2 linked regions of the Microbispora hainanensis genome follow. The protein of the gene in region 1 binds, or shares a complex with, the protein of each later gene. Links are inferred from orthologs where the notes say so. Each region holds a gene or a part of one and is shown in the gene's direction. Other genes may lie near its edges. The genes, in order: secA and secY.

Region 1 (14,228 bases):
GGCCGCCTCCAGCCCGGCACGGAACGAATGCAGTGCGGGGGCACCGGCCTCGGCCTTGGCAGGCAGCACGGAGTCGCCGAACTCAGGCGTGTCATAACCGAGCCACGTGATGACCGCGCTCTCCGGCAGATCCCTCTTGGTCTCGGGATCTCTCAAGAGCAGCGTGGCGTCTCGCGCTATGTCGTGGTAGTTGTCGAGCCGGTTGGTGATGCCGGGGACCATGACGGCGACGTGTTCGGCCTTGGCGAGGTCGCCGAAGACCTCCGCGACGCGGCCGTCGCCAGCCGGATCGAACAGCAGGAACTGGCGCGGGACGGACCGGCCGTCGCCGGTCACCCGCGGCTGGAGGAATTCCGTCATGCGGGCCACCCGCTTCTCCAGAAGCGTCACCTGGGGACTTTTGGGGTCGGTGGCCTTCAAGGCGGCCAGGTCCTTCTGTTCATGGGTGAGGGCGCGCTCGATCAGGAGCCGGTTGGCGGCGTAGCGCACTGTGGCCGGCGCGCCGTCCAGTCGCCCGACCACGTCGGGCTGTTCGATCGCGAGCCAGGATCGTTCGGCGGCGGTCAGTTTGCCGAAGAATTTTCGGATCGCCTGAACTCGCTGCTCCGGAGTGGATGCGGCGTTGTCGCTGATGACCTTTTTCAGGTCTTTCCGCAGCCGGATTTTGTCATCACCGGAAATGGTCCCGACTGCGGTGGTCAGGCCGAATGTGGACAATGCGCCGAATGGGTCCCCGCCCTTTTCCGCTGCGCGGACGATAGCGGCCCGGTTGCCCAGTTCTGTGGCGGTGTCCCCGGCCCACCGCAGCATGGCCGCCAGTGGAGTGGCCTGGGCCTGTCCCACGAGTTGGCAGGCCCGCTTGTAGTACTGCTCCGCCAGTTGTCGTTTGTCGGTGAGAAGCTTGGCCAGTTGTTCCAGATCGTCCGCGTCGACCACCCGTTCCGGCTCCACAGGACTAAAACCTAGCCCGTCGTTGCACAATGTGGAAGGATTCTTACGCCACCCGCCTGGATCGGATGGAATAACGGGGATGTCTCTGCATGATGATTTGAGCCGGTTGGCACATGAACATGAGGATCTGGCCGAGGCGATTGATGAAGTGCTGCAGCCGGTCGGCGTCCTGATGGACCGGATGAGTTGGAAGGGCCCGCATCGGGATCGGGTGCAGGCCGAGCTGGGAGCGATGCGGCGCGGCACCGGGACGGTCAGTGGAAGCCTGCGAGAACGGGCCGTGCTGCTCAGGGGCGCGGCGGCGGCCGTCCCCCCAACGCCCACACCGGGGATCTCGCAGCCGCCGTCTCCGGCGGATCTGGTGAGAGGAGTTCTCCGCCAGATGAGCCCAGTGGGGCCCGTCGTATCTGACGTGCTCTCCCGGTACGGCCTCCTCTGAGAAACCGGGCCTTACGATGCCGGCCGAAAAGCCGCGACATCGAAGCAGAGTGCGTGATTCGGGGGTGTGGGCACTTATCGTGAAGAGGATGAGCACGTTCCGCGCAGCAGGTGTCGTTCACCCAGGTATGTCCTGGTGCCGGGGGTAGTAACGCCTCGACGAAGATCCACACCGGTTCCCGAACCGTGCCATGATGGCGATCCAGCGTCCTTGGCCCCCGCAAGGAGGTTCCGTGACCCGACCCGACGAGGCGGCCCGAGCAGCCGGTCGCAGCGAGCCGATCCGTGTGCTGATCGTCGACGATCACGCGCTGATCCGCCGCAGCCTGGAGCTCGCGCTGGCCGCGGAGGCGGATATCGAGGTGGTCGGCGAGGCGAGCGACGGCCAGGAGGCCGTGGAGCTCGCGGACCGGTTGATGCCGGACGTGGTCCTGATGGACGTCCGCATGCCGAGGCTGGACGGCATCGGGGCGACCCGGAAGATCAAGGAGTCGGTGCCGAGCACCCGGATCATCATGCTCACCGTCAGCGACGAGGAGGAGGACCTCTTCGAGGCGATCAAGGCGGGTGCGACGGGCTATCTGCTCAAGGACGTCCAGATCGACGAGGTGCCCGACGCCGTGCGCGGCGTCCACGAGGGGCAGTCGCTCATCAACCCCGCGATGGCGGCCAAGCTGATCAGCGAGTTCGCGAACATGAGCCGCAAGGAGGCCGAGCGGCCTCCCCAGCTCCCGGTTCCCCGCCTGACCGACCGGGAGATGGAGGTGCTGCGCCTCGTCGCGAAGGGTATGAACAACCGCGAGATCGCGAAGGACCTGTTCATCTCCGAGAACACGGTGAAGAACCACGTCCGCAACATCCTGGAGAAGCTCCAGCTCCACTCGCGCATGGAGGCCGTGGTCTACGCAGTGCGCGAGCGGCTGCTGGAGATCACCTGATCGGCCGGCCCGGGCCGCCGGCCACCGCGGCGCGCAGCGGGGCCTCCAGGTCGGCCGCGCCGACCCGCTCCACCCGCACGTCGGTGCAGCCGACCCAGCTCGCGGCCTCCCACAGGGCGTCGCTCATGGCCTCCACGGCCCTGGCCCGGCCGCCGGGCTCGAAACCGACCTGCTTGGCGACCAGCGTGGCGCCCTCACGGGCGGGGTCGACCCTGCCGATGATCCGCCCGCCCGCGAGCACCGGCATCGCGAAGTAGCCGTGCACCCGCTTGTCCTTCGGGACGTACGCCTCCAGGCGGTGGTTGAGGCCGAACACGCGCTCGGCCCGCGCCCGCTCCCAGATGAGCGAGTCGAACGGCGACAGCGGCGTGGTGCGGTGCCGCCCACGCGGCTCGCTCTCCAGCGCCGCGGGGTCCGCCCAGGCGTTCGGGCCATGCGGGTCCGTGCCGCGCCGTGCGGGCCAGCCGGACACCCGTACGGGCACGAGGCCGGCGGCGCCGCTCAGCAGCGCCTCGTCGAGCATGGCGGCGTGTTTGCCCTTGACGCGGGTGAAGTCGACCAGGTCGGCCCGGGTCGCCACGCCGAGCGACCGCCCGGCGATCGTGGTCAGCCGGGTCACGCACTCGTCGTCGGACAGATCCTGGGCGAGCAGGTCCGCCGGGACGGCGCGCTCGGCGAGCTCGTAGACGCGCCGCCAGCCGACGCGGCGGGTGCAGACGACCTCACCGATGTCGAGCAGGAACTCGATGGCGATCTTGGTGTCCGACCAGTCCCACCACGGCCCTCCGTTCTTGGCGCCGCCGATGTCGGCCGTGGTGAGCGGGCCGTCCGAGCGCACCTGCTCGAGGACCTTGTCGACCACGGGCGGCACCTCGTGCCAGCGGTAGCGCCGGTCCCGGTACGCGCGGCGGCGGAAGGCGTACAGCGGCCACTGCTCGATGGGCAGGATGCAGGCGGCGTGGCACCAGTATTCGAAGGCGCGGGCGGGATCGTCCCAATAGGCCCGCTCGACCGCGGAGCGGCCGACCGCCCCGAGGCGCGCGTACGCGACGAGCTCGTGGGAGCGGGCCAGGACGGAGATGGTGTCGAGCTGGACGGCGCCGACGCGCCGCAGCATGCCGGGGACGCCGCCGCCGCGGGCGGTGGCGCCGAGGAAACCCTGGGCCCGGAGGATGATCCTGCGGGCCTCGTCTGCGGTCAGGTCGGTCACAGCCAGAGATGCTAGACGCTGTGACCGACAAAACCCCTACGGCGGTTCGGGGGCTGCCTCAGGAGCTGATGGACCGGTGCTCGAAGGGCGAGTGGTGCTCCTGGACCGGGATCTGGCGGGGCGCGTCCACGATCACGTCCGAGAAGATGTCGAACGCGAGCGCGAGCAGCCCGCCGACCGCGCAGATGCCGACGCCGATCCAGACGAAGAGCCAGTTGGGGCCGAGGGTCAGCGCCACGCCCCCGAGCGTGAAGCCGATGAGGATGATGATGACGGCAAGCCAAGATTTGGCGCTTCCCGCGTGGCTGCCCTGGTGTCCGCTCTGTGCCATACCCCGTTTTCTACCTGATGGCAGTGGTGGTCGGAACATCGGGGGAACCCCTGGCGGCGGTTTTCCCCCATGAGTTATGCGATTGTGCCGCGGCGCTCCGTCGATAGCAGGTGGGTGTGTCTGGTACTGGAACCGCCTACGATGGCTAGCGGGGAAGTATGTCTCGTCCTCACACCCCGGTGATCAACCGAGGTAGACCTGCGAGGAGCTTTACTAAAAGTGCCAGCCATTCTCGACAAGATCCTTCGCGCCGGCGAAGGCAAGACTCTGCGGAAGCTCAAGCGCATCGCCGAGCAGGTCAACTCCATCGAAGAGGACTTCAAGAGCCTGTCCGACGCCGAGCTCCGCGCGCTGACCGCCGAGTACAAGCAGCGTCACGCCGAGGGCGAGTCCCTCGACGACCTGCTCCCCGAGGCGTTCGCGACCGTACGCGAGGCCGCCCGCAGAGTGCTCGGGCAGCGTCACTTCGACGTGCAGATCATGGGTGGCGCCAACCTGCACATGGGCAACATCTCCGAGATGCGCACCGGTGAGGGCAAGACGCTCACCTGTACTCTTCCCGCCTACCTCAACGCGATCTCGGGCAAGGGCGTCCACGTCGTCACGGTCAACGACTACCTGGCCAAGCGCGACGCCGAGACCATGGGCCGCGTCCACCGCTTCCTCGGCCTGGAGGTCGGGGTCATCCTGGCCAACATGTCGCCGGAGGAGCGCCGCAAGCAGTACAACGCCGACATCACGTACGGCACGAACAACGAGTTCGGCTTCGACTACCTGCGCGACAACATGGCGTGGTCGATCGAGGAGTGCGTCCAGCGCGGCCACAACTTCGCCATCGTGGACGAGGTCGACTCGATCCTGATCGACGAGGCCAGGACCCCGCTCATCATCTCCGGCCCGGGCGAGCAGTCGGGCAAGTGGTACCAGGAGTTCGCCAAGATCGTGCCCCGGCTGCGGCGCGGCACCGAGGGCAAGGACGGCGAGGAGAGCACCGGCGACTACGTCGTCGACGAGAAGAAGCGCACCGTCGGCATCCTCGAAGCGGGCGTGGAGAAGGTCGAGGACTGGCTCGGCATCGACAACCTCTACAAGCCCGAGCACACCCACCTCGTGCAGTTCCTCAACAACGCCCTCAAGGCCAAGGAGCTGTTCAAGAAGGACAAGGACTACATCGTCGTCGACGGCGAGGTCCTGATCGTCGACGAGTTCACCGGGCGCGTGCTGCACGGCCGTCGCTACAACGAGGGCATGCACCAGGCCATCGAGGCCAAGGAAGGCGTGAAGATCAAGGACGAGAACCAGACTCTCGCCACGATCACGCTGCAGAACTACTTCCGCCTCTACGACAAGCTCGCCGGCATGACCGGTACGGCGGCCACCGAGGCGAACGAGTTCCACCAGACCTACAAGCTGGGCGTCGTCCCGATCCCGACCAACCGGCCGATGGTCCGCAAGGACCAGCCCGACGTGGTCTACAAGACCGAGGACGCCAAGTTCCAGGCCTGCGTCGAGGACATCAAGGAGCGCTACGAGAAGGGCCAGCCGGTCCTCGTCGGCACCACCAGCGTCGAGAAGTCCGAGAAGCTGTCGCGGATGCTCAAGCGTCAGGGCGTGCCCCACGAGGTGCTGAACGCGAAGAACCACGCGCGTGAGGCCGCGATCGTCGCCGAGGCGGGCCGCAAGGGCGCCGTCACCGTGGCGACCAACATGGCCGGTCGAGGCACCGACATCATGCTCGGCGGCAACCCCGAGTTCCGCGCCGACCTTGAGCTGCACCAGCGCGGCCTGTCGCCGACGGAGACTCCGGAGGAGTACGAGAAGGCCTATCCCGAGGCGCTGGAGAAGGCCAAGGAGGCCGTGAAGGCCGAGCACGAGGAGGTCACCGAGCTCGGCGGGCTCTACGTGCTGGGCACCGAGCGGCACGAGTCGCGGCGCATCGACAACCAGCTCCGCGGCCGTTCCGGCCGTCAGGGCGACCCCGGTGAGTCGCGCTTCTACCTCTCGCTCGAAGACGACCTCATGCGGCTGTTCAACTCGGCCAGGGTCGAGATGATCATGACGCGGCTCAACATCCCGGACGACGTGCCGATCGAGTCGGGCATGGTCTCCAAGGCCATCGCCTCCGCGCAGCACCAGGTCGAGCAGCAGAACTTCGAGATCCGCAAGAACGTCCTCAAGTACGACGAGGTCATGAACCGCCAGCGCACGGTGATCTACGCCGAGCGGCGGCGGGTGCTGGAGGGCGCCGACCTGCACGAGCAGGTCCGCGGCTTCGTCACCGACGTCGTGGACGACTACGTCAAGGGCGCCACGGCCGAGGGTTTCGCCGAGGAGTGGGACCTCGAGAAGCTGTGGAAGGCGTTCGGCCAGCTCTACCCGATCTCCTTCACCGTCGACGAGCTCATCCAGCAGATCGGTGGCGACCGCGAGGAGCTCACGGCGGAGATCATCGCCGAGAAGGTCAAGGAGGACGCGCTCGCGGCCTACGACCGCCGCGAGGAGCAGCTCGGCTCCGAGGCGATGCGCGAGCTGGAGCGCCGGGTCATCCTGTCGGTGCTCGACCGCAAGTGGCGCGAGCACCTCTACGAGATGGACTACCTCCAGGAGGGCATCGGCATGCGTGCCTATGCCCAGAAGGACCCGCTGATCGAGTATCAGCGCGAGGGCTACGAGATGTTCTCCGCGATGCTCGACGGCATCAAGGAGGAGTCGGTCGGCTACCTGTTCAACCTCGAGGTCGAGGTGCAGGCCAACCCGATCGTCGAGGAGAACGCCGAGGAGGACACGGCGCTCGCCGAGACCGGCTCGATCATCGCCCGCGCGCTGCGGCAGCCGTCGCGGCCGACCGAGATGGTCTACACCGCGCCGGGCGAGAGCGGCGACGTGGAGGTCAACCGGGTGCGGTCGACCCCCGAGCAGCGCGCCGCGTACGGTGACACCGAGCGCAACGCGCCCTGCCCCTGCGGCTCGGGCAAGAAGTACAAGCGCTGCCACGGCGACCCGCGCAACCAGCAGGCGTGACCTGAGAGCGTGACCTGAGAGGGACCCCGCCGGGCGATGCCCCGGCGGGGTCCTTCGCGTCCTACGCCGTCTCGAAGTCGGTGACCAGCCACTGCACGCCCCGCCGCTCCAGCCGTACGGCGAGCACGCGGCTGCGCGTCCCGCAGTGGACGAGCAGGCACATCTCGATGACTCCGTCGCGGGGGCGCTGCACGTGGGGGAGGCCGGTCAGGGGCGGCCGCTCGGTATCGATCATCTTCCCGGCCCGGACCAGCTCGCGGTAGGCCCGCTCGGTCAGCCGGTCATGGACGGTCTCCGGCGGCCTGCGACCGGCCAGGACCTCCGCGAGCGCCTGGCCGAGCCCCCGCAGGCGGCGCTCGTCCGTGGGCGTGCCCGTACGGGCCGGGAGGGGGGCCAGGGCGAGTGCGCCGTACGTGGCGGGATGGGTGATGTGGCCGCCGCCGTCACGCTCGTCGTAGGGAGGATCGGCCGGGGGGACGGACGCGAGCCGTGGCAGGGGGACGGGCTTGGGCATCGGGACTCCGCTCTCTGCGCCGTGAACCTGACTGACGTCTTAAAGAGGTTGCGGTCATCCGCCCTGATACGAGAAAACGCCAACTTTGCCGAGCCGCGGGCCTTTGTGCAGAGGTTCGTCCGGGAAGATTCCGGCCAGGTTCCCGCGGGTTGGCGGGGTCACCGCGGATTTGGGCGCGGGCCTGCCGGCCATTAGCGGCATCCGCAATGCGGGAAAACAACAGGGGCGCCCGGGATCACCGGGCGCCCCTGCTCCCTGAGAGGGGAACCTGACGCGTCAGGCGCGGGCCCGCGCCGTGTCGGCGCTCTCCCCCGAGTCCACGTCGGGCTCGGGTTCGCGACCGGGCGTCATGATGTTCAGCTTCTTGATCAGGAAGCTGAAGATCACGTAGTAGACGACGAAGTAGATGACGCCGATCAACATGATCAGCCAGAAGTTGTGCGTGTTGTCCTTCGTCGCGTTCAGGGCGGCGTCGATCGCGCCGGCGGAGAACCCGAAGCCGAGCCGTCCGTCGAGGGCCGCGACCACGGCCATCGAGATGCCGGTGAGCAGCGCGTGGGCCGCGAACAGGATCGGGGCGACGAAGATGAACGCGAACTCGATCGGCTCGGTGATGCCGGTGACGAACGAGATCAGGGCGGTGGAGAGCATGATGCCGCCGACCGTGGCGCGGCGGTGCGGCGGCGCGGCCCGCCACATGGCGATCGCGGCGGCCGGCAGGCCGAACATCATGACCGGGAAGAAGCCCGCCATGAACGCGCCCGCGCCGTCCTGGCCCGCGAAGTAGCAGTTCAGGTCGCCCGTGGCGTGCGTGGCGCCGACGGTGCACTCCGGCACGGTGAACCAGACGATCGAGTTGACGAAGTGGTGCAGGCCGAAGGGGATGAGGCCCCGGTTCACGATCCCGTAGATGCCCGCGCCGATCGTGGCGTTGCCGGCGAGCCAGTCGCCGAAGCTGCTCAGGCCCTGCCCGATCGGCTGCCAGATCAGGCCGAAGACCACGCCGAGGACGAGCCCGGCCAGCGCGGTGAGGATCGGCACGAAGCGGCGGCCGCCGAAGAAGGCCAGATAGGCGGGGAGTTTCGTCCGGTAGTACTTCTGCCACAGGATGGCCGCGACAAGGCCCATGAGGATGCCGCCGAGCACTCCGGTCGGGTTGGCCGACGCGAGGTTGAGCACCTCTGTCGGCTTGCCGTCCGCCCCCAGGACGGACTGGACCACCTTCGTGTGCACCGCCGAGTCCGCGGAGGCGTCGAAGAACATCAGGTGGGTGACCCGGTCCCAGACGAGGTAGCCGACCACGGCCGCAAGGGCGGTGGAGCCGTCGGCACGGCGGGCGAAACCGACCGCGACGCCGACCGCGAACAGCAGCGGCAGCGCGTCGAACAGTGCGCCGCCCGCGCCGCCGATGACCTGAGCGATCTTGTCGAGCGTCGCGTTGTCCGTACGGCCGAGGAGGTCGTCCTGGCCGATCCGGAGCAGGAGAGCCGCGGCGGGCAGCGCGGCGATCGGAAGCATCAGCGAGCGGCCGATGCGGGAAAGCGCGGTCATCACCGCGTTCTGGCCGGCAGGTGCTGCGGGCAGGCCCGCGTCGGCGGAGGTGGAACTCATCTGGTGTTCCTCCAGGATGGGGGGACTACTAGAGGCGTCGGGCCGGGGCTCCGAGGAGCGTCCGGAGCTGGTAGCGGTCGGCGCGATAGGTGGAGACGCCGAGTTCGGCGCATACCCCGCCGGCGAAGGACCGGCGCTGCAGCAGCAGCACGGCCCCGCCCCGGGGCAGTTTGAGCAGATCGGCGTCGCTCGGGTCGGCGAGCCCGCCGTCGATGGTCAGCTCCCCGGCGTCCATCACGAGTCCGTAGCGCGACTCGAGCAGGGCGTACAGGGATCGTCCGGTCAGGTCGTAGGCATCGAGATCGGGTGCGAGCGCCACCGGGATGTGGGCGCGCTCGATGCTCAGCGGTTCCCCGTCCGCCGTGCGCAGCCGCTCGATGAAGTGGACGGCGTCTCCCGGCTGGATGCCGAGCTGCCGTGCGAGGTGGGCACTGGCCCGGACCACCCGCCGGTCCAGGTCGCGGGAGCCCGGCTCCATGCCGCGCGCCCGCATGTCGTCGGTGAAGGAGGTGAGTTGGAGCGCCAGCTCGATTTTCGGGCGGGCCACGAACGTTCCCTTACCCGGGACGCGGTGCAACCGGCCCTCGGACACCAGGTGGTCGACGGCCTGTCGTACCGTCATACGAGACAGGTCGTAACGCTGGCTCAGGTCACGCTCGGAGGGGATCGCCGCGCCGATCGGCAGCTCGTTGCTCTCGATGAGGTCGAGCAGGATCTCCCGTAGCTGGAAATACTTGGGCACCGGGCTGTCCGGATCGATCTGGGCCACTGATCCCTCCCCTCTCGCTCAGGATCGTCCGAATAAGTTAAGGTTCTTACTGGTCTAGTCCGGACTAGACCACAGCCGGGAAATGTGTGTCAATGTATGGGCCGGCGACGGATCGATAACGGACAAATCTCGCCAGAGCAGAGGGAGATCATCAATGACGACCAGGATGCGCGGTGAGATCGCCGAGCAGCCCGCGGCGATCCGGGCGACGCTGGACGCCCTTCTGCCGAGGACCGGTGAAGTCGAGGCGGTCGCACGCGACACGCGCCACTTGCTGTTCGTCGCCCGCGGGACCTCGGACAACGCGGCGGTGTACGGCCGTTATCTGATCGAGGCGCGGGCGGGCCGGATGGCCGCCATGGGCGCCCCCTCGGTCGCCACCACCTACCGCCGCAAGCTCGACCTCGACGGCGTGCTGGCCGTGGGCCTGTCCCAGTCGGGCCGTACGGAGGAGATCGTCGAGACCCTCCAGTGGGCGAAGGACTGCGGCGCGAAGACCGTCGCGATCACCAACGGCGGCGAGGAGTCGCCGCTGGCCCAGGCCGCCGACCTCGCGCTGTGCACGCTCGCCGGCGAGGAGAAGGCCGTCCCGGCCACGAAGACCTACACGACCCAGCTCGCCGCGCTGGCCGTGCTCGCCATCGGCCTCGGCGCCGACGTCGACCCCGACGACCTGCGCCGGGTGCCGGACGCGGTGGAGAAGCTGATCTCCGACCCCGGTGACCTGGACGCCGTCGTCGAGGGCCTGGCCGACAAGCCCGGCGTCGTCGTGTCCGGCCGCGGCCTGGCGTTCTCGACCGCGCTGGAGCTGGCGCTCAAGCTCAAGGAGGCGTGTTACCTGCACGCCATGGGCCTGTCGTACGCCGACCTGCTGCACGGTCCGATCGCGGTCGTGGACGCCGAGACCCCGGCGATCCTGGTGGCGGCGGGGGAGGGCCCGACGCTGGCGGGCACGGTCGCGCTGGCCGAGCGGGTCACCGGCGCGGGCGCCGCCGCCTTCGGCGTCGGGGGCGGCGAACGGCTCGCCGCGGCCTCGACCGCCGCCCTGAACGGTCCGGACCTGCCCGAGTGGGTGGCCCCGCTGGGACTCATCGTCCCCGGGCAGTTGCTCACCGAGGCGCTCGCGCGCAGGCTCGGTATCGACCCCGATTCCCCCCGCGGTCTGAAGAAGGTCACGCAGACCGACTGACGGCAGGCCGTTCGATACAACAGGAGGACCCCATGGCTGCAGACGCCGAGGCGATCATCGCCGGGCTCGGTGGCGCCGACAACATCATCGAAGTGGAGCCGTGCATCACCCGGCTGCGCACCGAGGTGCACGACGCCTCGAAGGTGGACCAGGCCGCGCTCAAGGCGGCCGGCGCCCACGGAGTGATGGCGGCGGGCAACGTCGTCCAGGTCGTGGTGGGCCCCGAGGCCGACACCATCGCCAGCGACATCGAGGACATCATCGGCTGAACCGGGAGATCGTCGCGGGTCCGCCGGTCTCTTCGGCCGGACCTGTGACGACGCCTGCCCGGATCTCAGGGAAGGGCTCTTCATTGACGACTGTTCTCGCCCCGGTCGCGGGGGCGGCCATCGGTCTCGCCGCCGTGCCGGACCCGGTGTTCGCGCAGGCGATGGTCGGCCCGGGGACCGCGATCGACCCCCTCAGGGAGCCCGTCGAGGCCCTGGCCCCGATCGACGGCACGATCGTGAAGCTGCACCCACACGCGTACGTCGTGGTGGGGGACGACGGCAGGGGCGTGCTGGTGCATCTCGGCATCGACACCGTGCAGCTCAAGGGCGAGGGCTTCCGCCTGCTCGCGGCCGAGGGGGACCGCGTCGGCGCGGGGCAGCCCGTCGTGGCCTGGGACCCCGCGGCGGTCGAGGCCGGCGGGCGCTCGCCGGTCTGCCCGGTGGTGGCGCTCGACGCCGTGGCGGACTCCGTCGGCGGGCTCGCCGAGGGCAGCGTGAGCGCGGGCGACCCGCTCTTCGAGTGGTCGTGATCAGGTGACCGCTCAGGTGACGACGGCCGCGCTCTTCGACCTCGACGGCACTCTGGTCAACACCGAGATCCGCAACCGTGCCCTGTGGCGGATGTTCCTGGAGGACCACGGCATCACGTTCGACGACACGCTGTTGCGAAGCGTCGTGGGCCGTCGCGGGGTGGACGTCATCCCCGAGGTGCTGCCCGGTCTGGACCCGCAGGTTGTGATGGAGGAGATCCGCTCCTATTACGACCATCCGGACCTGCCCGACATCGTGCCGGTGCCGGGGGCGGCGGAGCTGGTGGCCCGGGTGGCGGAGCAGGGGGCTCCGCTGGCCCTGGTCACCTCGGCCCAGCGATGGTGGGCGGTGGAGCGGCTCACCGAGATCGGCGTGGTGGAGATGGTGCGGACCATCGTCTCCGCCGAGGACGTGACCGTGGGGAAGCCGGACCCGTCCGGCTATCTCAAGGCGGCGGATCTGCTCGCCGTGGACCCGGCCGCGTGTGTGGTGTTCGAGGACTCGCTCGCGGGGATAGCGGCGGCCCGGGCCGCGGGTATGACCTGCGTCGCGGTGGCCACCACGCATCATCCGGATGAACTGTCACACGCGGATCTGGTAGTACCCGATATGTCGGGTATTGACTGGCCTTTGACGGAACTACCGGCGGTCTAGACCACCGCCGCAGGAGGAGGAAATCGTGGCCGAACGCACAGTCAGCGTCGCGTCCGAGGTCGGGCTGCACGCCCGCCCGGCGGCGACGTTCGTGCAGACCGCGGCGAAGGCGCCCTACGACGTCACCGTCGCCAAGGCGGGCGGCTCGCCGGTGAGCGCGAAGAGCATCCTGTCGGTCCTCGCGCTCGACGTACGGCAGGGGGAGTCGATCGTCATCCGCGCGGAGGGCGACGGCGCCGAAGAGCTGCTCGACGAGCTCGCCAAGATCGCCTCGGCCTCCTGACGCCAGTGGACGGGCAGCGGACGACGGGGATGACAGCGGGGGACGAGACCGGCACTGTGCTGGCCGGCACTGGGGTGAGCCCGGGCGCGGGATATGGGCCGGCCCATGTGCTCGCGGGTGAGATCCCCGAGCCCGACAAGGAGGCGCGCCACGACGGCGACGCCGCCGCCGAGCGGTCCCGCGCGGAGCGGGCGGTCGAGGAGGTGGCCGCCGACCTGGAGGCGCGCGGCGCCCGGGCGGGCGGCGAGGCCCAGGAGGTGCTCGGCGCGCAGGCGCTGATGGCCCGCGACCCGAGCCTGGCCATGGAGGTCGGCGAGCTCATCGAGCAGGGCGTGGCCGCCCCGCGCGCCGTCTTCGACGCCTTCGGCAGGTATCGGGACCTGCTCGCGGCGGCCGGCGGCTATCTGGCCGAGCGCGTGACGGACCTCGACGACATCCGCGACCGGGTGATCGCCGTGCTCACCGGGCTGCCCATGCCCGGCGTGCCCACCAGCGCCGACGAGCCGTTCGTGCTCATCGCCAAGGACCTCGCCCCCGCCGACACCGCCCTGCTGTCCAAGGACGTGGTCGCCGCGTTCGTCACCGAGCAGGGCGGGCCGACCAGCCACACGGCGATCCTCGCCCGCTCGATGGGCGTGCCCGCCGTCGTGGGCTGCGCCGGTGCGACCGCGATCGCCCCCGGCACCCCCGTGCTGGTCGACGGCGCGTCCGGGCAGGTGCTGCTCGCCCCGGACCCGGCCCGCGTGACCGAGGCGCGCGCCGCCGACGAGGCGCGGCGGGCGGTGCTGTCGGCGGCCACCGGCCCCGGCGCGACCGCCGACGGCCACCCCGTTCCCCTGCTCGCCAACATCGGCGGCCCCCGCGACCTGGAGAGCGCGCTGGCCAACGGCGCCGAGGGCGTCGGCCTCTATCGCACCGAGTTCCTCTTCCTCGACCGGGAGACCGCGCCGTCGGGAAGCGAGCAGGAGGAGGCCTATCGGGCGGTGTTCGAGGCGTTCCCCGAGGGCCGTGTGGTGGTGCGCACGCTCGACTCGGGCGCCGACAAGCCGCTGGCGTTCCTGCCGCCGCCGGAGGAGGAGCCGAACCCGGCGCTCGGCGAGCGCGGCCTGCGCATGTTCCGCCGCTATCCGGAGATCATGACCGCCCAGCTGGGCGCGCTGGCCAGGGCCGCCGCCGGCGTCCCGGCCAAGGTGCAGGTCATGGCGCCCATGGTGGCCACCGTCGAGGAGGCCGAGTGGTTCGCCGAGGCCTGCCGTACGGCGGGGCTCGACGGCGCGGGCATCATGATCGAGGTGCCGTCGGCGGCGCTGCGGGCGGCGGACCTCATCCGGGCCGTCGAGTTCTTCTCGATCGGCACCAACGACCTCACGCAGTACGCACTCGCCGCCGACCGCCAGGTCAGCGCCGTCGCCGGGCTGCAGGACCCGTGGCATCCGGCCGTGCTCGACCTGATCGCGACGGCGGCCTCCGCCGCCTCCGCGGCGGGCAAGGGCTGCGGGGTCTGCGGCGAGGCCGCGGC
Region 2 (13,666 bases), 380 kb from region 1 along the record:
AGCCTGAGGTAGAAGACGAAAGTCAAGTCAGAATCTCTAAGGAGACAGACCAGTGGCCAAGGCCAAGTTCGAGCGGAACAAGCCGCACGTGAACATCGGCACCATTGGGCACATCGACCACGGCAAGACCACTCTGACCGCGGCGATCACCAAGGTGCTTCACGACCGTTTCCCGCAGCTCAACGAGGCGACCCCGTTCGACAAGATCGACAAGGCGCCCGAGGAGAAGGCTCGCGGAATCACCATCTCCATCGCGCACGTCGAGTACCAGACCGAGAAGCGCCACTACGCCCACGTGGACTGCCCCGGTCACGCCGACTACGTGAAGAACATGATCACCGGTGCCGCCCAGATGGACGGCGCGATCCTGGTGGTCGCGGCGACCGACGGTCCGATGCCGCAGACGAAGGAGCACGTCCTCCTGGCCCGCCAGGTCGGCGTTCCCTACATCGTCGTGGCCCTCAACAAGGCCGACATGGTCGACGACGAGGAGATCCTGGAGCTCGTCGAGCTCGAGGTCCGCGAGCTGCTGTCCGCCCAGGAGTTCCCGGGCGACGACCTGCCGGTCGTGCGCGTCTCCGCGCTCAAGGCGCTCGAGGGCGACGAGAAGTGGGGCGACTCCATCATCGAGCTCATGAACGCCGTGGACGAGAACGTCCCCGAGCCCGTTCGTGACACCGACAAGCCGTTCCTCATGCCGATCGAGGACGTGTTCTCGATCACCGGTCGCGGCACCGTCGTCACCGGTCGTATCGAGCGCGGCATCATCAAGGTCAACGAGACCGTCGACATCATCGGCATCAAGGAGAAGAGCACCACGACGACCGTCACCGGCGTCGAGATGTTCCGCAAGCTCCTCGACGAGGGCCAGGCCGGTGACAACGTCGGTCTGCTCCTGCGCGGTATCAAGCGCGAGGAGGTCGAGCGTGGTCAGTGTGTCATCAAGCCGGGCACCACGACCCCGCACACCGAGTTCGAGGCGCAGGTCTACATCCTGTCCAAGGACGAGGGCGGCCGCCACACGCCGTTCTTCAACAACTACCGTCCGCAGTTCTACTTCCGTACGACGGACGTGACCGGCGTGGTGAACCTCCCCGAGGGCACCGAGATGGTCATGCCGGGCGACAACACCGAGATGCGCGTCGAGCTCATCCAGCCGGTCGCCATGGAAGAGGGCCTGAAGTTCGCGATCCGCGAGGGTGGCCGCACCGTCGGCGCCGGTCGCGTCACGAAGATCATCAAGTAGTAGCACCGCTGGGCGGCGGTCGGGTCCGCGAGGGCCTGACCGCCGCACCACGCAGGGGCCGGAGACGACCCCCCACGGACGACGAGACCGTGATCTCGCAGTGTTTTCGGCCGAGCGCCGGCCGAAGCCACTGCCAGATCACGGAGAACCGGACGGGTTCCGGGACGTCGGTCGCGTGGAAACGACCTGCGGCAACAGGCCGCGCGAAGCTTTATAGGACGACAGCGAAGGACACCGAGGCCATTATGGCGGGACAGAAGATCCGCATCCGGCTTAAGGCGTATGACCACGAGGTCATCGACAGCTCGGCCAAGAAGATCGTCGAGACGGTGACGCGGACCGGCGCCAAGGTCGCTGGCCCGGTGCCGCTGCCGACCGAGAAGAACGTGTACTGCGTCATCCGGTCGCCGCACAAGTACAAGGACAGCCGCGAGCACTTTGAGATGCGTACGCACAAGCGGCTGATTGACATCATCGACCCGACGCCGAAGACGGTCGACTCGCTCATGCGTCTCGACCTTCCCGCCGGCGTGGACATCTCGATCAAGCTCTAAGGAACGCACTGACATGGCTAAGCAGATCAAGGGCGTCCTGGGCAAGAAGCTCGGCATGACCCAGGTCTTCGATGAGGCGAACCGGGTGATCCCGGTCACCGTCGTCGAGGCCGGTCCGTGCGTGGTGACCCGGGTCCGCACTCCGGAGAAGGACGGCTACTCCGCCGTCCAGCTCGGCTACGGGCAGATCGACCCGCGCAAGGTGAACAAGCCCCTGGGCGACTACCTGCGCAAGCACGACATCACCCCGCGCCGCTACTTCGCCGAGGTTCGCACCGACGACGCCTCCGAGTACACGGTCGGCCAGGAAGTCCTCGCCGACACCTTCGAGGCCGGGCAGTACGTCGACGTCACGGGCAAGAGCAAGGGCAAGGGCTACGCCGGTGTCATGAAGCGCCACAACTTCCGTGGTCTGGGCGCTTCGCACGGTACCCAGCGCAAGCACCGCTCCCCGGGTTCCATCGGTGGCTGCGCCACCCCGGGCCGCGTCTTCAAGGGCCTGCGCATGGCCGGCCGGATGGGCAACGTCCGCACGACGGTCCAGAGCCTCAAGGTGCACGCCGTGGACGCCGAGAAGGGCCTCATCCTGATCAAGGGTGCGATCCCCGGCGCCAACGGCAGCCTGGTCCTCCTCCGCACCGCTGCCAAGAAGGGGGTTGCTGCGAAGTGACCACGACCATTGACGTCCTCGACGCCAGCGGCGCCAAGACGGGGACCGTCGACCTCCCCGAGGAGGTCTTCGGGGCCAAGGTCAACGTCCCGCTGATCCACCAGGTGGTCGTCGCCCAGCTCGCCGCTCGCCGGCAGGGCACCCACGCGACCAAGACCCGCGGTGACGTCTCCGGTGGCGGCAAGAAGCCGTACCGGCAGAAGGGCACCGGCCGCGCCCGTCAGGGCTCGACCCGCGCTCCGCAGTTCGCCGGCGGTGGCACCGTCCACGGCCCGCAGCCGCGCTCGTACGAGCAGCGGACGCCGAAGAAGATGAAGGCGGCGGCCCTGAAGGGCGCGCTGTCCGACCGCGCCGGCGGCGGTCGCGTCCACGTGGTGGACAGCCTGGTCACGGGTGAGACGCCCAAGACCAAGGCCGCCCTGGAGGCCCTGCGCAAGATCACGCAGGCCCGCAGCGTGCTCGTCGTCGTCGACGAGAACGACGAGATCACCTGGCTCAGCCTGCGTAACGCGCCCGAGGTCCACCTGCTGGACGCGGGACAGCTGAACACCTACGACGTGCTGTGCCACGACGACGTGGTCTTCACCCGTGAGGCCTACGACCAGGTCGTGGCCCGGCTGGCGAAGAGCGGGAAGGAAGAGGCCTGATGCAGAAGATCGCCGACCCGCGCGACATCATCCTCAAGCCGATCGTCTCTGAGAAGAGCTACGGCCTGATCGATGAGCACAACAAGTACACGTTCCTGGTGCGCAAGGGTGCCAACAAGACGCAGGTGAAGATCGCCGTCGAGCAGATCTTCGGCGTCAAGGTGACCGGCGTGAACACGATCAACCGCCAGGGCAAGCGCAAGCGGACCCGGCACGGCTACGGCCAGCGCCCGGACACCAAGCGCGCGATCGTGAGCCTGGCCGAGGGCGACCGTATCGACATCTTCGGTCAGATCGGCTAGCACCTGCCGCAGCGGGGAGAGGGGCCCCTCGCCTCCGAGCGAGGGACTCGCCCCATTGAGTAAGCACCGGGGGGACCGCCGTGAGGCGGACCCCGACCGGTACGAACCGACGAAGGATGAACGAAAGAGATGGGCATCCGTAAGTACAAGCCGACGACTCCGGGTCGTCGCGGCGCGAGCGTCTCGGACTTCGCCGAGATCACGCGCAGCACTCCGGAGAAGTCGCTGCTTGCCCCCCTGCACAGCAAGGGCGGCCGTAACGTCCACGGCCGGGTGACCGCCCGGCACCAGGGAGGCGGGCACAAGCGCGCCTACCGGATCATCGACTTCCGCCGCCACGACAAGGACGGGATCCCGGCCAAGGTCGCTCACATCGAGTACGACCCCAACCGCACGTCCCGCATCGCGCTGCTGCACTACGCCGACGGCGAGAAGCGTTACATCCTCGCCCCGGTCGGCCTCAAGCAGGGGGACCAGGTCGAGAACGGCCCCGCGGCCGACATCAAGCCGGGCAACTGCCTGCCGCTGCGCAACATTCCGACCGGTACCTTCATCCACGCGGTGGAGCTGCGTCCCGGTGGCGGCGCCAAGCTCGGCCGTAGCGCCGGCGCGCAGATCCAGCTGCTCGCCAAGGAGGGCATGTACGCCACGCTGCGCATGCCGTCCGGAGAAATGCGTCAGGTCGACGTGCGCTGCCGGGCCTCCGTGGGCCAGGTGGGCAACGCCGAGCAGGCCAACATCAGCATCGGTAAGGCCGGCCGCAACCGCTGGAAGGGCAAGCGCCCCACGGTCCGCGGTGTTGCCATGAACCCGGTCGACCACCCGCACGGCGGTGGTGAGGGCAAGACCTCCGGTGGTCGTCACCCGGTCAACCCGAAGGGCAAGCCGGAGGGTCGCACCCGCCAGCCGAACAAGCCCAGCGACCGGCTGATCATCCGTCGTCGGAGCAAGAGGAAGAAGCGGTAGGAGCAGCCGAAATGCCACGTAGTCTTAAGAAGGGTCCCTTCGTGGACGATCACCTTCAGAAGAAGGTGGACGCCCAGAACGAGAAGGGCACCAAGAACGTCATCAAGACGTGGTCGCGGCGCTCCATGATCGTGCCCGACATGATCGGCCACACGATCGCCGTGCACGACGGCCGCAAGCACGTCCCGGTGTTCATCACCGAGTCGATGATCGGTCACAAGCTCGGTGAGTTCGCCCCCACGCGGACGTTCCGCAGCCACGTCAAGGAAGACCGCCGCAGCCGGCGGTAAGCGCCTTCAAGCCAGCAGTTAGAGGAGAAAGCGATGGAAGCCAGGGCACAGGCGCGGTACGCGCGCCACACGCCCCGGAAGGCCCGCCGCGTGGTGGACCTCATTCGCGGGCTGCCCGCTTCGGAGGCGCAGGCCGTGCTGCAGTTCGCTCCCCAGGCGGCGAGCGAGACCGTTTACAAGGTGCTCTCGAGCGCGATCGCGAACGCTGAGCACAACTTCAAGCTCGACCGGGACACGCTCTTCGTGAGCCGGGCGTGGGTCGACGAGGGCCCGACGCTCAAGCGCTTCCGCCCGCGTGCCCAGGGTCGTGCCTATCGGATCAACAAGCGGACCAGCCACATCACTGTGATCGTGGAGTCCCGCGAGCCGAAGGGAAGGACCCGCTAGTGGGCCAGAAGGTTAACCCGCACGGGTTCCGCCTCGGCATCACGACCGACTTCAAGAGCCGGTGGTACGCCGACAAGCTGTACAAGTCGTACGTCGCCGAGGACGTGGCGATCCGTCGCATGCTGCAGAAGGGCATGGAGCGGGCCGGCATCTCCAAGGTCGAGATCGAGCGCACGACCGACCGCGTCCAGGTCGACATCCACACCGCCCGGCCGGGCATCGTCATCGGCCGTCGCGGCGCGGAGGCCGACCGCATCCGCGGCGACCTGGAGAAGCTGACCAAGAAGCAGGTCCAGCTGAACATCCTCGAGGTGAAGAACCCCGAGATCGACGCGCAGCTCGTCGCGCAGGGCGTGGCCGAGCAGCTCTCCAGCCGCGTCTCGTTCCGCCGGGCCATGCGCAAGGCCATGCAGTCCGCCATGAAGAGCGGGGCCAAGGGCATCCGTGTCCAGTGCTCCGGCCGTCTGGGCGGCGCCGAGATGTCGCGCTCGGAGTTCTACCGCGAGGGCCGCGTGCCCCTGCACACGCTCCGTGCGGACGTCGACTTCGGCTTCTACGAGGCCCGCACCACCTTCGGCCGCATCGGCGTGAAGGTGTGGATCTACAAGGGCGAGGCCCCGACCAGCCGCTCCGAGCGGGAGGCGGCCGCGGCCGGCGCCCGTGCGAGCCAGCGTCGTGAGCGCGACGACCGTCGCGGTGGCGCGGGCGACCGTCCGCGTCGTGGCGGCGACCGTCCCCGTCGTGGCGGCGCAGGCCGCGGCGACCGTGCACCCAGGACTGAGGCGGCCGCGCAGGCCGCCCCCGAGACCGGCCCGGCGGAGCAGCCGGGTGCTGAAGGGAGCTGACCATGCTGATCCCGCGCAGGGTCAAGCACCGCAAGCAGCACCGGCCCGACCGCAGCGGAGCCGCCAAGGGCGGCACCCGGGTCGTCTTCGGCGAGTTCGGCATTCAGGCGCTTGAGCACTCCTACGTGACCAACCGCCAGATCGAGGCCGCGCGTATCGCCATGACCCGGCACATCCGCCGTGGCGGCAAGGTGTGGATCAACATCTTCCCGGACCGTCCCCTGACGAAGAAGCCGGCCGAGACCCGCATGGGTTCCGGTAAGGGTTCTCCGGAGTGGTGGATCGCCAATGTCAAGCCCGGCCGTGTCATGTTCGAGCTGTCCGGTGTCGCCGAGCCCGTGGCCCGCGAGGCCATGCGGCGCGCGATGCACAAGCTCCCCATGAAGTGCCGTTTCGTCAAGCGTGAAGTGGGTGAGGCGTGATGGCTAAGGGTCTGACCGCCGCGGAGCTGCGTGTCGAGGACCAGGAGGTGCTGGTCCAGAAGCTGAAGGAAGCCAAGGAGGAGCTGTTCAACCTCCGCTTCCAGGCGGCGACGGGTCAGCTGGAGAGCCACGGGCGGCTGCGCGCCGTCCGCCGCGAGATCGCCCGCATCTACACCGTGATGCGCGAGCGCGAGCTCGGAATCGTCACGGTCGAGAAGGAGCCGAGCGATGTCTGAAGCAACCGAGACCCCTACCACTGAGACGACCGCGGAGACGGCGCGGAACTACCGCAAGACCCGCGAGGGCCTGGTCGTCAGCGACAAGATGGACAAGACCGTCGTCGTCGCCGTCGAGGACCGCGTCAAGCACCCGCTGTACGGCAAGGTCATCCGCCGTACGACGAAGTACAAGGCCCACGACGAGCAGAACGCCTGCGGCGTCGGCGACCGCGTCCTCCTGATGGAGACCCGGCCGCTCTCGGCCACCAAGCGGTGGCGGGTCGTCGAGATCCTCGAGAAGGCCAAGTAACACACCACAGACGCGCCTCGTGGGGGGTGGGAGACCGCCCCCCATGATGGCGTCCAAGGGGCGGGGCCGGGCATCGGTCCCGTCCGCCCGCGGCGGCGGTCGTACGGCTGTCGCCGAGGGAAAAAGACCACATCAGGTTCGGCCAGGCTCACCGCGAGGGTGAGAACCGGCACGACAAACAGGAGTAGACGTGATCCAGCAGGAGTCGCGGCTCAAGGTCGCCGACAACACGGGTGCCAAGGAGATTCTGTGCATCCGCGTTCTCGGCGGCTCGGGTCGGCGCTACGCGGGAATCGGCGACGTCATCGTTGGCACGGTGAAGGACGCTATTCCCGGCGGGGGCGTTAAGAAAGGCGACGTTGTCAAGGCTGTCGTGGTGCGCACCGTGAAGGAGCGCCGCCGCCCCGACGGCTCCTACATCCGCTTCGACGAGAACGCCGCGGTCATCATCAGGGACAGCGGCGACCCTCGGGGCACCCGCATCTTCGGCCCCGTCGGCCGTGAACTGCGCGACAAGAAGTTCATGCGCATCATCTCGCTCGCGCCGGAGGTGCTGTGATGCCGAAGCTGCACGTGAAGAAGGGCGACCTCGTCCAGGTCATCGCCGGCAAGGACAAGGGCGCCAAGGGCCGGATCATCGCCGCCTACCCGCGCGAGGAGCGCGTGGTGGTCGAGGGCGTCAACATGATCAAGAAGCACTCCAAGGTCACCAACCAGGGACCGCGCGGCGCCAAGGAAGGCGGCGTGCAGACCATGGAGGCTCCCATCCACGTGAGCAACGTGAAGAAGCTCAAGGATGACGAGAAGAAGCCCGAGAAGAAGGCCGCCGCGAAGGGCGACGCCGAGGCGACGGGTGAGGACAGCTGATGACCGCCACGACTGAAGAGCGCATCGTTCCGCGCCTCAAGCAGCGCTACCGCGAGGAGATCATCGCGAAGCTGCGCGAGGAGTTCGGCATCGAGAACATCATGCAGGTGCCCACGATCACCAAGATCAAGGTGAACATGGGTGTCGGCGAGGCCGCCCGCGACTCGAAGCTCATCGAGGGCGCCGTTCGCGACCTGACCGCGATCACCGGCCAGAAGCCGGCCGTCGCCCGCGCCCGCAAGTCCATCGCGCAGTTCAAGCTGCGTGAGGGCATGCCGATCGGCGCGCACGTGACGCTGCGCGGCGACCGCATGTGGGAGTTCCTCGACCGTCTGCTGTCGCTGGCGCTGCCGCGTATCCGGGACTTCCGTGGTCTGTCGCCGAAGCAGTTCGACGGCAACGGCAACTACACCTTCGGCCTCACCGAGCAGGTCATGTTCCACGAGGTGGACCAGGACAAGGTGGACCGGCAGCGGGGCATGGACATCACGGTCGTGACCACCGCGAAGAACGACGAGCAGGGCCGGGCGCTGCTGAAGCTCCTCGGTTTCCCCTTCAAGGAGGCCTGATCATGGCGAAGACGTCGCTGAAGGTCAAGGCAGCGCGCAAGCAGAAGTTCGAGGTCCGGGCGTACACTCGGTGCTCCCGCTGCGGGCGTCCCCGCGCTGTCTACCGCAAGTTCGGGCTGTGCCGCGTGTGCTTCCGCGAGATGGCGCACCGGGGCGAGCTGCCCGGCATCACCAAGTCGAGCTGGTAAGCCCTCCGCGGGCCAGCCGTAAAGAAGTCATATCAACCGGGCGCTGGTCGCAGCGCCCACGACCACACCGAAGGTCCCATCGGGGAAACCGCGGTGAGGAAGGCCACCGGCCATGACGATGACCGACCCGATCGCAGACATGTTGACTCGTCTGCGTAACGCGAACTCGGCCTATCACGACACCGTGAGCATGCCTTACTCCAAGATCAAGGCACACATCGCGGAGATCCTCCAGCAGGAGGGCTACATCCAGGGCTGGAGCGTCGAGGACGCCAAGGTTGGCAAGAACCTCGTGATGGAGCTGAAGTTCGGCCCCAGCCGCGAGCGCGCCATCGCGGGCCTGCGCCGGGTGTCGAAGCCCGGTCTGCGGGTCTATGCAAAGAAGGACAACCTGCCCCGCGTTCTGGGCGGTCTGGGCGTCGCGATCATCTCGACGTCCGGCGGTCTGATGACGGACCGGCAGGCGAGCAAGCGTGGAGTGGGCGGGGAAGTCCTCGCCTACGTCTGGTAACGAGGGGAGGCACTCAGCATGTCGCGAATCGGACGGCTGCCCATCCCCGTACCGGCGGGTGTCGACATCACGATCGACGGCCGGGAAGTCCAGGTCAAGGGGCCCAAGGGCACGCTCACTCACACGGTCGCCGAGCCCATCGAGGTCTCGCGCGGCGAGGACGGCACCATCACCGTCACGCGCCCGAACGACGAGAACAAGGTTCGTGCGCTGCACGGCCTGTCCCGCACGCTCATCGCCAACATGGTGGCGGGTGTCACGCAGGGCTACACGAAGACGCTCGAGATCGTCGGCGTCGGTTACCGCGTCCAGGCCAAGGGTCCGACGGAGCTGGAGTTCTCTCTGGGCTTCAGCCACCCGGTGATCGTCAAGGCCCCCGAGGGCGTCAGCTTCCGTGTCGAGAGGCCGACCCTGTTCCACGTGGACGGCATCGACAAGCAGCGGGTCGGCGAGGTCGCCGCCAACATCAGGAAGCTGCGCAAGCCGGACCCGTACAAGGGCAAGGGCGTGCGCTACCAGGGCGAGGTTGTCCGCCGCAAGGTCGGAAAGGCTGGTAAGTAGGCATGGCTGGAAAGACTGCGTTCGGCAAGCACACGGCCGCCCGCACGGTCTCCCGGGCTCGCCGGCACCGCCGTGTCCGCAAGAACGTCTTCGGCACGGCCGAGCGTCCGCGCCTGGTCGTCAACCGGTCGACCCGTCACCTGTTCGTGCAGATCGTCGACGACACTCAGGGCCACACGCTGGTGAGCGCGTCCACCATGGACGTCTCGCTGCGCAACGCCGAGGGTGACAAGACCGAGAAGGCGAAGAAGGTCGGCGAGCTTCTCGCTCAGCGGGCCAAGACCGCCGGGATCACCGCTGTCGTGTTCGACCGCGGTGGCAACCGCTACGCGGGGCGGATCGCCGCTCTCGCGGACAGCGCCCGTGAAGGCGGGCTGGAGTTCTGATGACTCCGGTCCGTGGGTCGCGACCGACGACCCGTCCAAAGAGCAACGAGAAGAGGAACCACTGATGGCTGCAGCTCCGCGTCGCGGTGCCGGCGGCGGTGGCGAGCGGCGTGACCGTCGTGAGGACCGCCGCGGTGGCGCCGCAGACAAGGGCGTCTCGTACATCGAGCGCGTCGTAAAGATCAACCGAGTGGCCAAGGTCGTCCAGGGCGGCCGGCGCTTCAGCTTCACCGCGCTGGTCATCGTCGGCGACGGCAACGGTCTCGTCGGGGTCGGCTACGGCAAGGCCAAGGAGGTGCCCGCGGCGATCGCCAAGGGTGTCGAGGAGGCCAAGAAGCACTTCTTCAAGGTTCCGCGCATCCAGGGCACCATCCCGCACCCGGTGCAGGGCGAGGACGCCGCCGGCGTCGTCCTCCTGCGTCCGGCCTCGCCCGGTACGGGCGTCATCGCGGGTGGCCCGGTCCGCGCGGTCCTGGAGTGCGCCGGGATCCACGACGTGCTGTCCAAGTCACTCGGCTCGGACAACCCGATCAACATCGTGCACGCCACCGTGGCGGCTCTGAAGGGCCTCAGCCGGCCCGAGGAGATCGCCGCCCGCCGTGGCCTGCCGATCGAGGACGTCGCTCCCAAGGCGATGCTGAAGGCTCGTGCCGAGGGTCTGGCCGAGGCGGCCGCGGCCGCGAAGGCGGTGAGCTAGTGATGGCTCGTCTGAAGATCACCCAGACCCGGTCCAAGATCGGTGGCCAGCAGAACCAGCGTGACTCGCTGCGTTCGCTGGGTCTGAAGCGAATCGGCGACGTCGTCGTCAAGGAGGACCGCCCGGAGATCCGGGGCATGGTCGCCAAGGTGTCGCACCTCGTCGAGGTTGAGGAGGTCGACTAGTCATGACCGAGAACGCTCCGCTCAAGATCCACGACCTCCGTCCGGCCCCCGGCGCCAACAAGGCCAAGACCCGCAAGGGCCGTGGCGAGGGCTCCAAGGGCAAGACGGCCGGCCGTGGCACCAAGGGCACCCGGGCCCGTACGGCTGTCATGCCGGGCTTCGAGGGTGGCCAGGTCCCGCTCCAGCGGCGGCTGCCGAAGCTGAAGGGCTTCTCCAACGCCCTGTTCAAGACGACCTACCAGGTCGTCAACCTGGACAGGCTCGGGGAGCTGTTCCCCCAGGGCGGCGACGTCACGCTCGACGACCTGGTGGCCAAGGGTGCGGTCCGCAAGAACCAGCCCGTCAAGGTGCTGGGCACCGGCGAGATCTCCGTGGCGCTGAACGTGCAGGCGCACGCCTTCTCCGCCAGCGCGAAGGAGAAGATCGCCGCGGCCGGCGGCTCGGTTTCCGAGCTGTAGGCATCACGTGCTGCGAGGCGCGGAGGTTCACTATGAGCCTCCGCGCCCGTAGTGCGTTAGAGTTCGCCTGGCACGGGGGTCCCCCCGTGTTCGACCAAGCACTCTGGCAGGAAGACATGTCGATGGACGCCTTGCGGGCCATCGCCGACCGTTACCGCGTCACTGGCGCGCAGGAGGGACCGTGCTGACCGCGATTACCCGGGCGTTCCGGACGCCTGACCTGCGCAAGAAGCTGCTCTTCACACTGGGCATCATCGTGCTGTTCCGGCTTGGCTCGGTGCTTCCCACTCCGGGGGTCAACGCCCAGAACGTGGCCCTGTGTCTGGAGCAGGCCCAGGCGGGAGACGCTGCCAACATCTACGGGATGGTGCAGCTCTTCAGCGGCGGCGCCCTGTTGAAACTTTCAGTGTTCGCGCTCGGCATCATGCCGTACATCACCGCGAGCATCATCCTGCAGCTGTTGACGGTGGTGATCCCGCGGCTGGAGGCCCTCAAGAAGGAGGGCCAGGCGGGCACGGCGAAGATCACGCAGTACACCCGTTACCTGACCATCGGGCTGGCGGTGCTGCAGTCCACCGCGTTCGTCGCCCTGGCCCGCAGCGGGCAGCTCTTCCAGAACTGCAACCAGGAGATCCTGCTCAGCCAGGACGTCTTCCCGCTGATCACCATGGTCATCACGATGACCGCCGGCACCGCCGTGATCATGTGGCTGGGCGAGCTGGTGACCGACCGCGGCGTCGGCAACGGCATGTCGATCCTGATCTTCACTCAGGTCATCGCGGTGTTCCCGTCGGAGCTCGTGAACATCTTCCGGCAGAGCCCGTTCAAGTTCGTCATCGTGATGATCGTCGGCATCGTGATGATCGGCGTCGTCGTGTTCATCGAGCAGGCGCAGCGCCGGATCCCGGTCCAGTACGCCAAGCGGATGGTCGGCCGTCGCATGTACGGCGGCACCTCGACCTACATCCCGCTCAAGGTGAACCAGGCCGGCATCATCCCGGTCATCTTCGCCTCGTCGCTGCTCTATCTGCCGCAGCTTCTGGTGACGCTGTTCGGCAACAGCCAGAAGCCCAACGCGGTCATCGAGTGGCTGGCCCAGAACATGATCAGGGGCGACCACCCGGTCTACATGGCCACGTTCTTCCTGCTGATCGTCTTCTTCACGTACTTCTACGTGTCCATCACTTTCAACCCCCCTGAAGTGGCTGACAACATGAAGAAGTACGGTGGGTTCATCCCGGGCATCCGTCCGGGCCGGCCGACCGCTGAGTACCTGAGCTACGTGCTCAACAGGCTCACGGCCGCAGGCGCTCCGTATCTGGGTGTGATCTCGCTCATCCCGATCATCGCGCTGGCGGTGGCCGGAGCGAGCCAGAACTTCCCGTTCGGAGGGACCAGCATTCTGATCATGGTTGGTGTTGGTCTGGACACGGTCAAGCAGATCGAGAGCCAGCTTCAGCAGCGCAACTACGAGGGCTTCCTGAGATAGTGCGCGTCGTCCTGGTTGGGCCCCCCGGAGCGGGTAAGGGGACGCAGGCCCAGTTCATCGCTTCGCACCTGTCGATCCCGAAAATCTCGACAGGCGACATCTTCCGTGCCAACGTCTCCGGCGGCACGGAGCTCGGCAAGCTCGCCAAGGAGTACATGGACCGCGGCGACCTCGTCCCCGACGAGGTGACCGTGGCCATGGTCCGCGACCGGCTGTCGGAGGACGACGCGCAGGAGGGCTTCCTCCTGGACGGCTTCCCTCGCAACGTGCCCCAGGCCGAGGTCCTCAAGAAGATGCTGGCCGAGTTCGGCACGGCGCTCGACGTGGTCCTCAACCTGGTCGTCGAGGACGACGAGGTCGTCCGGCGCCTCGCGGGCCGCCGTACGTGCCGTTCCTGCGGCAAGGTGTGGCATGTCGTGTTCGACCCGCCCGCCGTGGAGGGCGTCTGCGACGCCTGCGGCGGGGAGCTCTTCCAGCGGGACGACGACCGTGAGGAGACCATCAGGCGGCGCCTGGAGGTCTACCAGGAGCAGACGCAGCCGCTGATCGCGTTCTACGCCGACGAGGGGATCCTGCAGGGGGTCGACGCGACCGGGCCGGTCGAGGAGATCACTCAGCGGGCGATGTCGGCGCTGCGGCGGTTCGCCGACTGATTCATTACCGCGGCCGGGAACGCCACTCCAGTACATGGGGTGGCGTTCAGGCTTATATGGGACAATTTCGGGAGGGGGTGCGTCACGTGTTCAAGAAGAACCGGCACGGAATTCAAATCAAGAGCGCCGAGCAACTGGAGAAGATGCGTGCGGCCGGCCTGGTCGTCGCGCGCACGCTGGAGCTGCTCCGGAAGTCGGTCGAGCCCGGGATGACGCCGCTCGACCTCGACGCCATCGCCGAGAAG

What was found.
Region 2: the proteins of secA (region 1) and secY are in contact, whole or in part, in a crystal structure (PDB 3DIN), measured with the Thermotoga maritima proteins. The link is inferred for Microbispora hainanensis from one-to-one orthologs. Residues at the interface, in WP_004082002.1 of Thermotoga maritima: Glu261, Ala262, Arg263, Lys300, Ala301, Arg302, Thr303, Ile304, Ile305, Leu323, Tyr324, Asp325, Pro326, Val329, Ser330, Tyr333, Ile336, Lys340, Phe345, Val349, Glu363, Phe364, Tyr374, Ser375, Gly376, Gly377, Glu393, Ile395, Thr482, Ser483; in WP_004081795.1 of Thermotoga maritima: Glu108, Gly109, Glu110, Glu111, Ala236, Glu237, Arg238, Arg239, Ile240, Thr241, Ile242, Gln243, Tyr244, Ala245, Arg246, Arg247, Val248, Thr249, Gly250, Arg251, Arg252, Val253, Tyr254, Gly256, Ala257, Ser258, Thr259, Tyr260, Leu261, Pro262.

What each region holds. Positions count from the first base shown.
Region 1 is NZ_CP108086.1:3,741,700-3,755,927, forward strand. The notes cover bases 3,698-7,089. They hold secA (preprotein translocase subunit SecA), read left to right. Parts: upstream 3,698-4,087; coding sequence 4,088-6,889; downstream 6,890-7,089. Other genes in these bases: OHB01_RS17655 (HGxxPAAW family protein), read right to left, coding at 3,698-3,868; OHB01_RS17665 (Rv3235 family protein), read right to left, coding at 6,951-7,089. In the rest of the region: OHB01_RS17635 (alpha/beta hydrolase), read right to left, coding at 1-936; OHB01_RS17640 (hypothetical protein), read left to right, coding at 1,031-1,390; OHB01_RS17645 (response regulator), read left to right, coding at 1,623-2,327; OHB01_RS17650 (winged helix-turn-helix domain-containing protein), read right to left, coding at 2,320-3,537; more of OHB01_RS17655, read right to left, coding at 3,596-3,697; more of OHB01_RS17665, read right to left, coding at 7,090-7,403; OHB01_RS17670 (PTS transporter subunit EIIC), read right to left, coding at 7,680-9,014; OHB01_RS17675 (GntR family transcriptional regulator), read right to left, coding at 9,043-9,783; OHB01_RS17680 (SIS domain-containing protein), read left to right, coding at 9,938-10,972; OHB01_RS17685 (glucose PTS transporter subunit EIIB), read left to right, coding at 11,005-11,241; OHB01_RS17690 (PTS sugar transporter subunit IIA), read left to right, coding at 11,325-11,771; OHB01_RS17695 (HAD family hydrolase), read left to right, coding at 11,776-12,426; OHB01_RS17700 (HPr family phosphocarrier protein), read left to right, coding at 12,452-12,709; ptsP (phosphoenolpyruvate--protein phosphotransferase), read left to right, coding at 12,739-14,228. UniProt on the Escherichia coli protein: Required for protein export, interacts with the SecYEG preprotein conducting channel.
Region 2 is NZ_CP108086.1:3,358,027-3,371,692, forward strand. Bases 10,785-13,614 are described here. They hold secY (preprotein translocase subunit SecY), read left to right. Parts: upstream 10,785-11,460; coding sequence 11,461-12,768; downstream 12,769-13,614. Other genes in these bases: rpmD (50S ribosomal protein L30), read left to right, coding at 10,785-10,821; rplO (50S ribosomal protein L15), read left to right, coding at 10,824-11,279; OHB01_RS16040 (adenylate kinase), read left to right, coding at 12,768-13,421; map (type I methionyl aminopeptidase), read left to right, coding at 13,508-13,614. Outside these bases: tuf (elongation factor Tu), read left to right, coding at 53-1,246; rpsJ (30S ribosomal protein S10), read left to right, coding at 1,492-1,800; rplC (50S ribosomal protein L3), read left to right, coding at 1,814-2,470; rplD (50S ribosomal protein L4), read left to right, coding at 2,467-3,117; rplW (50S ribosomal protein L23), read left to right, coding at 3,117-3,419; rplB (50S ribosomal protein L2), read left to right, coding at 3,549-4,385; rpsS (30S ribosomal protein S19), read left to right, coding at 4,397-4,675; rplV (50S ribosomal protein L22), read left to right, coding at 4,709-5,062; rpsC (30S ribosomal protein S3), read left to right, coding at 5,062-5,907; rplP (50S ribosomal protein L16), read left to right, coding at 5,910-6,329; rpmC (50S ribosomal protein L29), read left to right, coding at 6,329-6,565; rpsQ (30S ribosomal protein S17), read left to right, coding at 6,558-6,857; rplN (50S ribosomal protein L14), read left to right, coding at 7,048-7,416; rplX (50S ribosomal protein L24), read left to right, coding at 7,425-7,724; rplE (50S ribosomal protein L5), read left to right, coding at 7,724-8,293; OHB01_RS16000 (type Z 30S ribosomal protein S14), read left to right, coding at 8,296-8,481; and 6 more genes. UniProt on the Escherichia coli protein: The central subunit of the protein translocation channel SecYEG. Consists of two halves formed by TMs 1-5 and 6-10.